Lujinxingia vulgaris: one gene and its partner. The protein of the gene in region 2 interacts with the protein of the main gene of each other region in a pairwise test. Links are inferred from orthologs where the notes say so. Each region holds a gene or a part of one and is shown on either strand. Other genes may lie near its edges.

Region 1 (3,796 bases), on a different replicon or contig from region 2:
GCCTGAAAATCACAATATCGCCCGCCAACCCCACCCTGAAACTCTTGCCGCGCCCTGGCGAGCGCAACCCCGGCGCGTTGAGCAAACTTGAGATCAGCTCATAGGCCACCAGGCGAGCGGGGTAAGGCAGCGCCCCGTAGGCCCGATAGTCGTAGAGCGAGAGATGCACCTCATCGGCCCGCGCCGGCTCCGGCGGAATCAGCGCCGCCCGAAAACTCAGGTAGCTGTCCGCCCCGAAGGCTTTAAGCCTCAAGCTGACGTGGGCGGCGTCATCCAGAAAGCGCACCTGCAGCTCTTCAAACCCCTCCAGGGTGGCGGCCGCCTCGCTCAAAAGATCGCCGAGCCCCACCTCCGAGATCGCAAACTCCGCCTCCCGCACCCAGGCCCGCGTATGCCGGAAACGATCCAGCCCGGAGCGCGCGTCGAAGGGAAACTTCAGATCCGGGATCTCCATGCGCAGCGATTCCAGCGTGATCCAATCGCTGATCGGCTGACGCTCCGCCCACAGGTAGCCGCGCCCGAACATAAAATCGAGCGCCAGCCCCAGCGGGTTATGTGCGTCCTGTGGCGAGGAGGGTTCCATCCAGATCGTATCCCAATCTACGTCGTGCCCGAGGGCACCGGCTCAAGCTCGCCATCGAGCTGCGCCAGCGCCTCGCGCGCCTTGCGGCATGTGAGGCGATCATCGCGCGTAATCGCCAGCGCCTCAACCTCCAACCAGGCCAGCCGCCGGATTTCAGCCGGCGCTTCACCTGAGGCGATCGTTTTAAACACGCGCATCGCCACGCCGCTCCGTCCGCGTTTCACCTCACAGCGGCCCAGCCCGTAGCTGGCCATCGGCCCGAAAGGTGGCGGCAAATGGCGCTGAGCGTGACGAAAACGCTCCGCGGCCAGATCCACATCACCATGCATCAGGGCGGCTATGGCCTCAAAAAATTCGCTGCGATCGCCGCACTCCCCCTCAGCGATGCCCCGCTCAATAAGCTCCAGGTACACCCGCGTCGAACGCGCGTGGGCGTCTTCCTTCAATGCCTCAGCCATCTTAACCTCCGAAGATAGTGGAAGTTCGGTGGCACAGACTGCGGTTCACAGCTTGAGGCGGCGGCCCAAAAAGCCGCCCCTCGAACCCTGTGTCCGATATCGCGTCGCCTCCCAAAAGACGACGCGCTACGAAAAAACGCACTACGAAAAAAGCGGCGGCGCGTCTCTTCAACGTCACCGCCGCTCCTCAACACATACGCGTGCCCCGCGACCTCAAGCCACGGGGCTCGCCGACGACTCAGAAGGGAATATCGTCGTCGTTGAAGGACTGATCGAAGCTCGACTCGGCCCCGGACGAGCCGCGATCGCTGTCGCCGTAGGACGAGGGTCCATCGGAGCGCCCCGCCGAGCTTCCGCCGCTCAAGAACTGCACGGTCTGCGCCACGATCTCGGTGGTCGAGCGCTTGTTGCCGTCGCGATCTTCCCAGTCACGCGTCTGCATCCGCCCCTCCACAAAGACCTGCCGGCCTTTGCTCAGGTACTTGCCGCAGTTCTCGGCCTGCTTGCCAAAGACCACCACGCGGTGCCACTCGGTGCGCTCTTGCTTCACACCGGACTTATCCGTCCAGACCTCGTTGGTGGCGATGTTGAAGTTCGCCACGGCCGCGCCGCTCTGGGTGTAACGAACCTCCGGATCCGAGCCCAGGTTCCCGATGATCATCGCCTTGTTCAAGCTCATAACGTGCCTCCTTAGATATCTGTCGTCGGCCCTTTCGGGCCTCGCGTTGGCCTGTCATATACCAGCACGCCCGGCTCTCCAAGCGCGCTGGCCCGTGATGCAACAACCAGCCCTGAAACGTCGCCGCCACATCCCGTGGCAAATGCGTCATGGCGCCGCGGCTGGTTTCTCTATTATCGTCGACCTGCGTCAGACTTTGCCTTCTGCGAGCATCTTTTTCGATCTTTTTCACTCGCCAGACCGGCCAACGTGTCCAGCTTCACCACCTGAACAAATAATGGGTAATTCCGCAAGTGCGGGGGTCCAGCAACCATGAGCATTTTTGATAAAATAGGTGCCCGAGTCGGCGACTTCCTCGACGAAGTCTTACTTCCCGAAGACGTGCGTCTGCTGCACGAGCGCGCCCGCGAAGCCATGGATCGCGGCGAATATGTGCGCGCGCGCCATCTTCTGGATGAAGCGCTCCGGCGGCGGCCGGATATCGAGCGCACCCATCATCTTCTGGGCCTCTGTCTGGCGCTGCGCGAAGAGTTCGACGAGGCGGTCACTGCGTTTGAGCGCGCCCTGGCCATCCGCGAAGAGCCCTCCACCCTCTTTCACCTCGGCCTGACGCTGGAGCGCCTGGGGCGCAGCGCCGAGGCCCAGGCGCATCTGCAGCGCGCCCTGGCCATCGGCGATGAAGCGCCTTTCGACTTTGACGTTCACCTCGCGCTGGGGCGGATCTACCTGGATCAGGGACGAGCGGATAAGGCGGCGCGCGAACTCCAGCGCGCGCTGCGTCTCCGCGCGCAGCACACCGAGGCCAGCGTGCTGCTTGCCCGCGCGCTGCTCGCCAGGGGCGACGCCACCCGCGCGGCGGCCATCCTCGACGATCTTCCGGCCGAACATCCCTCCGTCGAACACCTCCTGACCCAGGGTGAGATCGCCTCGCGCCAGGGCCACCCCGCCCGCGCCGCCGATGCTTACGAGCACGTGCTCGATCGCCAGCCCGATCACCTCGACGCGCTGGTGGGCGCAGCGCGCGCGCACGTCGCGATGCACCAGCCCGCGCGCGCCAACCCGCTGCTCTTGCGAGCTCTCTCGGTCTGCGAGCCCGACTGCGACGACACCATCGCCGCTGACATCCACAGCCTCATCGGCCAGACCTACGCCCAGGTGGGCGAACATCAGCGGGCGCTGGCGAGCTTTGAGGGCGCGCTGGGGCTTCACCCCGACCACCTCGGCGCGCTGGCCGGCGCCGGCCGCAGCGCGCTGGAACTCGAAGACTTCGAGCGGGCGCGCGCGCACTTCGAAAAGGCGCTCTCCCGAAGCACCTCGCACCACTCCGGAGAGCCCGACGCCACGACCTCACCACGCCGCGCCGAACTCCTTTACGGGCTTGGCCGATGCCGACTTCACGCCGGCGACGCGCTGGGCGCCCGCCACCTTCTCGACGAAGCCATCATGCTCGCCCCCGATCAGCGTGCCCCCTACCTGCACGCGATGGCCGAAGTTGCCCTGGAGCTCGGCGACGCCGCCGAGGCGCTCATCACCCTTAACGCCGCCACCGAGGCGCACCCCACCTCGCGTCTGCGCGACATGATTTCAGCCACGCGTGCGCGCGCGCTGCGCGCGCTTCAACCTCACTGGCATCCCCCCGAAGATCCCAGAAGCAGCGCGGAGCTCATCGCCGCCCTCGAAGCCCTTCTAAACCTCTACGGCGCCGACCCACACGCCGGCCCGCTCATCCCCCGTCTTCGCGAACTTCTCGAAGACCTCAACGCCCCCCTCTCCGTGGCCATCGTCGGTGAGTTCAACGCGGGCAAGTCCACCCTGGTAAACGCGTTGTTGGGGGAGGCAGTCGTCCCGATGGGCGTGCTCCCCACCACCGCGCACGCCTGCATCATGGGATATGGCCCGCGCGCCGGCGCCCGCGTCGTCTACGAAGACGGCCGCCAGCTCGACGTCGACTTCGCCGGCGCTCGCCAGCACATGCGCGAAGAGCCCGAGGCCATCGCGCGCCTCGACTATAGCTACCCCCACCCCCAGCTCCGCTCGATCAACTTCTGGGACACGCCCGGCTTCAACGCGCTGGAC
Region 2 (7,732 bases):
GGTTTCGGGATGTGGGTTGGATGGGACTGAGCCCGAAGACGACATGGCGGAGCCTGGGGACTGTAACTACTCCGAGAGCGCTGTTGCGTGGTCGGACGAGGCGCCCAACGGTGTTGTGCCGGGAGATGTGTTTGATGGGCTGAGCACCACGGCGACGGTGGAGGCGGATGAGTCGCCGAGCGCCGGTGAGGAGCTCTCGGTGATGATTGAGCGCGACGGTGATAACGCGTTCTATCTGGAGAGTGATGTGTGTGAGTCGCGTTTGGAGCTCCCGCTGATCTTCAGTGTGGCGACTGTGGATGGCGATGCGCTGGACGAGGCGTTTGCGGTGCGGGCTATGGTGAGGGAGGAAGGGCGTGTGGATGTGGATCACAGGTTTGAGGTGAGCGAGCTCAACGGGACGTATGCTCCGAGTGTGGATGAGGCGGATACGACCGTGCTGGGGATGGTGTTGAGCGCGGACGTGGGGCCGACGGAGAGTGAGGCGGGTATTCTGGTGGATCTGGAGCAAAGCAGCGGCGATGCGGTGTCGAATTTCCTGCAGCGGGACTGGGTCTGGAGTTGGTGAGGTGAAGAGCGGCGGTCGGTTCGATGATCGACCGCCGCGTTGATGGGGAGTTGCGCCAGGGGAGGGGTGAAGGGATACTTCGGGCTCACGGTTAACAGTATGCGGCCGGTGTGAGTCGGCGGTGCGCAGATGAGCTCGGAGAGATCATGGAAGAGAGTGTCCTGACGTCGGTGGTGCTGCCGCTATCGCTCTTTATCATCATGCTGGGGATGGGGTTGTCGTTGGTGGTGGACGACTTCCGGCGGGTGGTGGTGTATCCGAAGGCGGTGGCGGTGGGGTTGACCAACCAGCTGGTGCTATTGCCGCTGGTGGGGTTGGGTTTGGCGGTGGCGCTCGGGTTGAGCGCGGAGATGGCGGTGGGGGTGATGATCATCGCGGCGTGTCCGGGTGGGGTGACGTCGAATCTGATCACGCATGTGTCGCGGGGAGATACGGCGCTGTCGATTACGCTGACGGCGATCAGCGGGTTTGTGACCGTGGTGACGATTCCGCTGATCATCATGTTTTCGCTGGGCTTTTTTATGGGGGAGGCGACGACGGTGACGTTGCCGCTGGCGCAGACGATCGGGCAGATCGTGGGGATCACGGTGTTGCCGGTGAGTCTGGGGATGTTGTTGCGGTGGCGTAAGCCTGCGCTTGCGGATCGGCTGGAGCCGCCGGCGCGGGTGGGGTCGGTGGTGGTGTTTGTGGTGCTGCTGATCGGGATTATTGCGGCGAATATCGAGGTGCTGCGCAATCATTTTGCGGAGCTTGCGGCGGTGACGATCGGGTTGAACGTGGCGATGATGCTCATCGGGTTCTGGTCGTCGAAGCTGTTGAAGTTGGAGTTGCCGCAGGCGCTGGCGATCTCGATTGAGTCGGGGATGCAGAATGGGACGCTGGCGATTGTGATTGCGACGTCGATTCTGATGCAGGGGCAGATGGCGGTGCCGGGAGGGATTTACAGCCTGGTGATGTTTGCGACGGGTGGGGCGATGATGGCGTATTTCGGGCGTAAGGGGGCGGAGGTGGCTGCAGCAGATGAGGGCGTTGCGGTCGAGGCTGCCTGAGGGGTTTGGGGGGCGTTGGGGCTTAGTCGTCGGGGTGGCGGTGGAGTTCCATCCAGTCGGTGGCGAAGTCGACCAGGGTGGGCTGGTGGATGAGGCGGGCGGTGGCGTTGCCGATCTTTGCGAGGTGGAAGTCGGGGGGGCGGTGGGTGGCTTCGAAGTCGCGGCCTAGGGCGGAGAAGTCGTCGGTGTCGAGGGCAAGCATGGGGTAGGTGACCCAGGCGCGCTGGCCATCGACGAGCATGGAGCAGCCTTCGGTGATTGTGGTTTTGGTGGGGAAGTCAGCGCGGTGTTCGGCGAGGTGGAGGGAGGTGTTGCGGTCGTGGCCGACGCCGAGGAGGAGGATGTGGCCGTCGAGGTCGTAGAGACGCGCGAGGGGGGAGGTGTCGCCGAATTCATTGAGGAGGGGGTGGTGGTCGACGAGTTGGGAGGCGGCGGGGCCGAGGGCGGCGAAGGAGCCCACGGGGTGGGAGCTGCGGCGGGCGCCGGGCCAGGTGCGCAGGAGTTCGGCGAGCTGGCCCATGAGGTGGGAGGGGGTGCGTAAGGGGTCGAAAGCGGGGGTGGCGTCGCGGAGGGTTTTTAGCCAGTCGGCGGGGAGGGGAGGGTTTTCCCAGCGGGCGGGGTCGGTGTTGAGGGAGGTGTGGGTGGGGACCATCAGCGTGCCGTCGGGGCCGATGGCGTCGAGGATAGCCAGGAGTAGGGTGTGGGCGCCGCCGGCGATGAAGCCGATGCGGCGCATGGAGCAGTGGACCAGGAGGTTCATGCCGGGGGAGAGGCCGAGCGCGCGAAGATCGCGGGTGAGGGAGGCGCGGGTGTGGGGGGCGTGGGTGCGGCGGATGAGGTCGGCGTGGGACATCGCGCGGCTCGGGGTGAGGAGGGGTTAGAGCATGTTTAGGGGGTCGACGTCGATGATGATGCGGACGTTGCGATGTTGAGGCTGACCGGCCTCGAAGTGTTTGGCAAGTTCGAGGGTGCGGATGGCGAAGCGGCGCAGCAGCGCGCGGTCCGACGCCTTGAGTAGAAGTTGCCAGCGGGAGCGGTTGTTGATGCGGCCGATGGGGGCCATGGCCGGGCCGAGCATGGCGATGTTGTCGCCGAAGGTGCGGTCGGAGCGCAGGAGGCGACGCGCGGCGGTGGCGTAATCGCGGGTGGCCTGGACGGTGGCGCCTTCGTGGGTGCCTTCGAACTTGAGGGCGATGAGGTGGCCGAAGGGGGGGTAGCCCATGGCCTGGCGCTGGGCGAGTTCGTGCTGGGCGAAGGTGGAGAAGTCGTGGTTCTGGGCGGTGAGGAGGCTGTAGTGGTCGGGGGTGTAGGTCTGGATGATGACCTTTCCTGGGCTGTCGGCGCGTCCGGCGCGACCGGCGACCTGGGTGAGAAGTTGGAAGGTGCGTTCGGCGGCGCGGAAGTCGGGGAAGTTGAGGCTCATGTCGGCTAAGACGACGCCGACAAGGGTGACGTCGGGGAAGTCGTGGCCTTTGGTAACCATCTGAGTGCCGACGAGGATGTCGATCTCGCGGCGTCGGAAGCTGGAGAGGAGTTGTTGGAGGCGGGGGCCGGCGCCGGTGTCGCGGTCGAGGCGTGCGACGCGGGCGCGGGGGTAGAGTTCGTGGAGGTGGTTTTCGAGTTGTTCGGTGCCGACGCCTTTGCGCTCAATGCCAGTGTGCTGGCATTGGGGGCAGGATTCGGGCATGCGCAGGGAGAAGTCGCAGTGATGGCAGCGCAGGGCTTCCATGCGGCGGTGGTAGGTGAGGGAGACGTCGCAGTTGGGGCATTCGAAAATGTGGCCGCAGGACTCGCAGAGGACGCAGGGGGAGAAGCCGCGGCGGTTGAGAAAGAGGATGGCCTGCTTCTGGTCGTGGAGGGTGTTGTCGAGCTCGGAGAGCAGGCGCGCGGAGAGGAGGTTGGAGGGGCCGGCGGTGGGGTTGTGAGGGCCGCGGCGCATGTCGACGATGTCGACCGGGGGCATGGCGCGAGCGGCGACGCGCTCGGGCATGGGGAGGTAGGTGAGGCGGCCGAGTTGGGCGTTGTGGAAGGACTCGAGGATGGGGGTGGCGCTGCCGAGGATGACCTGGGCGCTGGCGAGTTTTGCGCGGACCAGGGCCATGTCTCGGGCGTTGTAGCGGGTGCCTTCTTCTTGTTTGAAGCTGGAGTCGTGCTCTTCGTCGACGACGATGACGCCGAGGTTGTTGATGGGGGCGAAGAGGGCGGAGCGGGCGCCGATGACGATGTCAACTTCGTCGCGGCGGATCTGGCGCCACTGGTCGAACTTCTGGGCGGGGGTGAGTCCGGAGTGGAGGACGGCGATGCGTTCGCCGAAGTGGGAGCGGAAGACGCCGACAAACTGGGGGGTGAGGGCGATTTCGGGCAGCAGCACCAGGGCGCGGCGGCCTTCGGCCAGGGTGTCGCGGATGATGCGGACGTAGGTTTCGGTCTTGCCGCTGCCGGTGACGCCGTGGAGGACGAAGCCCTCAAAGCGGCCGGCGTTGCGGGCTTCTGCCACGGCGTTGACGGCGTGAAGTTGGCGCTCGGTGAGGTCGAACTCGGGGGGCGCTTCGACGGGGGCGTTTTCGAAGGGGTCGCGGTAAACCTCTTCTTCCCAGGAGGTGATGAGGCCGCGGTCTTCGAGGGCGCTGAGGCTGGAGTAGGGGCTGGGTATGTGCTCTCGGATCTCGGGGAGAGAGAGGGAGGGCATGCCGTCGAGGAGTTTGAGGATTTTTAGTTGGTTGGAGCCGAGCCTTCCGGTGAGGGTGCCTCTGGGGCGGGGGAGGAGTTTGAAGTAGCGCTCGGTTTTGGGCTTGAGGGAGCCGCTTTCCTGGTAGGTGACTTCGACGAGGCCGCGGCGCTCGAGCTCGGAGAGGCGGTGGTAGGTGAGGTCGGGGTAGGCCTCGCGCAGGGAGGCGACGGGGGAGGGCTCTTCGGAGCTTAAGGAGGCCAGGGCGTCTGCCAGGTCGAGGGGCAGGGGTGTGGCCGAGGCGGGGCGCTGGTCGTCGGGGAGGCGGCGGTAGTGCTTGATTCCCTCGACGCGGACGGCGGAGGGGATGGCCAGGCGGACGACTTCGCCGATGGGGGAGAGGTAGTAGTCGGCGACGAAGGAGAGGAACTTGAGGTCGTTTGTGGAGAGGAGGGGTTCGGCGTCGACGAGATCGTAGAGGTCGCGGATTTTGGGGGCGAGCGCGGGATCATCGAGCTCGGAGGTGAGGTCGGTGATGAGGCCGGTCTTGGATCGGTTGCGGAAGGGGACCTGGACGAGCTGTCCGAGGGCGATGTCGTCGCGCAGGTGGTCGGGCACGCGGTAGGAGAGCGCGGTGAAGAGGGGGACGTCGAGGGCGACCTGGGCGTAGAGGGGGGAGGTCATCGGGAAGCGTCTCCCAGGAGGATACGGCGCGCGTCGTGACGGGCGGCCTGGAGCCAGTGGGCGTCACGGAGGACGTCGCCGAAGCGGAATTCGGGGAGTCCGGCCTGTTTGACGCCGAGGAAGAGGCCGGGGCCACGGATGGCGAGGTCGGTTTCGGCGAGTTTGAAGCCGTCGTCGGTGGTGGTGAAGGCCTGCAGGCGGAGCTCGGCGTCTTCGGTGAGGGAGAAGCCGGTGATGAGGATGCACATGGAGTCGACGGAGCCTCGGCCGACGCGTCCGCGGAGCTGGTGAAGTTGGCTCAGCCCGAAAACTTCGGGGTTTTCGATGACCATGACGGTGGCGTTGGGGACGTCGACGCCGACTTCGACGACGGTTGTGGCGCAGAGGACGTCGATGTCGCCGTTGGAGAAGCGTTGCATGACGGCGTCTTTGGCCGGGCCGTCCATGCGGCCGTGGAGGACGCCGAGGCGCAGGCCTTTGAGGGGGCCGTTGGCGAGGCGTTCGGCTTCTTCGGTGACGGAGCGGCGGTTGGCGAGGGCGTCACTGGCTTCGACGAGGGGGTAGACGAAGTAGGCCTGTTCGCCGGTCTCGGTGATGCGTTTTTTGACGTAGTCGTAGATTTTGGGAGCGCGGGAGCGGTCGCGAAGCTCGGTGCGGACGGGTTTGCGACCGGGGGGCTTTTCGCGGATGAGGGTGAGGTCGAGGTCGCCGAAGACGGCGTGGGCTAAGGAGCGGGGGATGGGCGTGGCGGTCATGGCCAGGAGGTGGGGATCCTGGCCTTTGGCGAGGAGGGCGTCGCGTTGGTCGACGCCGAATTTGTGTTGTTCGTCGACGATCACGAGGGCGAGGTTTTTGAAGGCGACGTCATCCTGGACGAGGGCGTGGGTGCCGACGACGAGGCCGAGCTCCCCGCTGGCGAGTTGGTGGAGGATGTCGCGGCGTTCGGCAGAGGGTTGGGCGCCAACGAGCAGGGCGTGGGGGATGTTGAGGGCGGTGAAGAGGGCGTGTGCGTTGCGGCTGTGTTGGCGGGCGAGGATCTCGGTGGGAGCGAGGAGGGCGACCTGGTGGCCGTTGGCGATGGCGATAGCAGCAGCGAGGAGTGCGACGACGGTCTTTCCGCTGCCGACGTCACCCTGGAGGAGGCGTCGCATGGGGATGCGGTTGGCGAGGTCATCGGCGATGGTGGCGATGGCGGACTTCTGATCGCCTGTGAGATCGAAGGGGATCTTTTTGAGGAGCTCGCGGCCGAGTTCGCGTTCGGTGAGGCGTGGGGCGTTGGCGGCTCGGCGCTGTGCGACGTAGCGGCGGGTGAGGGCGAGCTGGAGGTCGAAGAACTCTTGAAAGATCAGGCGGTTGCGGGCGGTGGTGAGGGCTTCGCGGAAACAGTCCAGGTCGTCGTAGGGGGTGAGGACGTGGATGGTTTTGAGGGCGTCGGCCAGGGTGGGGAGCTCGTGTTGGCGGAGGAGGTTGAGGGGGGCGCCTTCTTCGAGGTCGGCGTGCAGGAGTGAGAAGCTCTCGGCGATGGCGGGGTGGATGAGGGAGTCGCGGACCTCTTCCATGGAGCTGTAGATGGGGACGACTTCGGTCTGAGGAGCGCGGGTTTCTCGGGATTTTAGGATGTCGAAGGTGGGGTGGACCATCTGAGCGGGGTCGCGCTCGTGGTCGAGTTTGCCTTCGACGCGCATCCAGTCGCCGGGTTGGAACTTTTTGACGAAGCCGGGGAAGGCCAGGTTGAACCAGATGAGTTTGAACTCGGCGTCGTCGACCTGGAGGCGGACCTCCAGGGGGGCGCGGCTGTGGCGTGCGGGGGGGAGGACGTGGGAGATCTGTCCGATGACCTCGACGAAGGAGGCGCGGCGTTCGATGAGCTCATGGCCGGGCCAGAAGCGGTAGGTGGGGCGGTATTTGCGCGGCATATGCAGCAGCAAATGAAGTTGGTCGAGGATGCCGCGCTCGCGCATGCGCGCGGCGGTTTTGGGGCCGATGCCGCGCAGGCGCTCCAGCCCCAGGGGGTGGGGCTGGAGCAGGCGTAGCGCGAGTCGACCAGGGATGTGGGGGGAGGCGTCGGCCATGGGGGAGGGTGCGGCGATCAGGAAGCCTGGCAGAAGCGCAGGTGTGCGAAGGGGGCGGGGGCCGGTTCGCAGGCGCGGCCGTCACAGTCGGCGAAGGTGTCGCAGGGTTTGAGGCAGCGCTGGTTATCGCTGGCGTCGCGCATGCAGCGGAGGTCGGTGGGACAGCCGTTGGTGTGGAGGTTGTTCACAGAGCAGGGGGAGAACTCGGCTTTCTGGGAGAAGCCGCCGTTCTGGAGGCAGCGTGCCGAGGGCTGGCAGCTTAAGTCGGGGAAGTCTTTGTTGGGAGCGCAGGCCTGTCCTGCGGGGCAGGCGCCGGGGGTGAGGAGGTCGCAGGTTTTGGTGCAGAAGCCCACGCCGTTGTAGTCGGCGTCGGGGTCATCGAGGGTGCAGAACTCGTCTGCAGCGCAGCCGGCGCCGGTAGCGAGTTCGCACATTTTGACGCAGACAGCCAGGCGGGGGTCTGGCGGGTCGAAACTGTGGCAGTGAAGGCCGGGGCCGCAGTCTGTGCCGGTGCCGGGCTCGCAGCTATCGCCGACCTGACCGTCTCCGAAGTTATCGATGGCCTGGCAGGAGGGGCGGAATTCGAGAGTGGGGGGCGGAACGAAGCGGAGTTCGCAGGCGGCGTTGCCTGCGCAGCCGGTCTGGTTGACAGGATCGCAGTCGCCGGTGAGGGGGGCGACGTCGCCGGGGC

What was found. Proteins that work in one complex are often made in the same cells at the same time.
Region 1: the proteins of priA (region 2) and FRC98_RS11060 interact in binary tests that used the Escherichia coli proteins (3 or more experiments, as listed by UniProt). The link is inferred for Lujinxingia vulgaris from one-to-one orthologs.

What each region holds. Positions count from the first base shown.
Region 1 is NZ_VOSM01000004.1:447,113-450,908, forward strand. Bases 1-2,763 are described here. They hold FRC98_RS11060 (single-stranded DNA-binding protein), read right to left. Parts: upstream 1,721-2,763; coding sequence 1,280-1,720; downstream 1-1,279. Other genes in these bases: FRC98_RS11050 (tetratricopeptide repeat protein), read right to left, coding at 1-583; FRC98_RS11055 (hypothetical protein), read right to left, coding at 601-1,041; FRC98_RS11065 (tetratricopeptide repeat protein), read left to right, coding at 2,033-2,763. Outside these bases: more of FRC98_RS11065, read left to right, coding at 2,764-3,796. UniProt on the Escherichia coli protein: Plays an important role in DNA replication, recombination and repair. Binds to ssDNA and to an array of partner proteins to recruit them to their sites of action during DNA metabolism. Acts as a sliding platform that migrates on DNA via reptation.
Region 2 is NZ_VOSM01000002.1:146,782-154,513, forward strand. The notes cover bases 2,233-5,369. They hold priA (replication restart helicase PriA), read right to left. Parts: upstream 4,970-5,369; coding sequence 2,495-4,969; downstream 2,233-2,494. Other genes in these bases: FRC98_RS04325 (AAC(3) family N-acetyltransferase), read right to left, coding at 2,233-2,470; FRC98_RS04335 (ATP-dependent DNA helicase RecG), read right to left, coding at 4,966-5,369. Also shown: FRC98_RS04315 (hypothetical protein), read left to right, coding at 1-568; FRC98_RS04320 (bile acid:sodium symporter family protein), read left to right, coding at 715-1,617; more of FRC98_RS04325, read right to left, coding at 1,640-2,232; more of FRC98_RS04335, read right to left, coding at 5,370-7,041; FRC98_RS04340 (hypothetical protein), read right to left, coding at 7,059-7,732.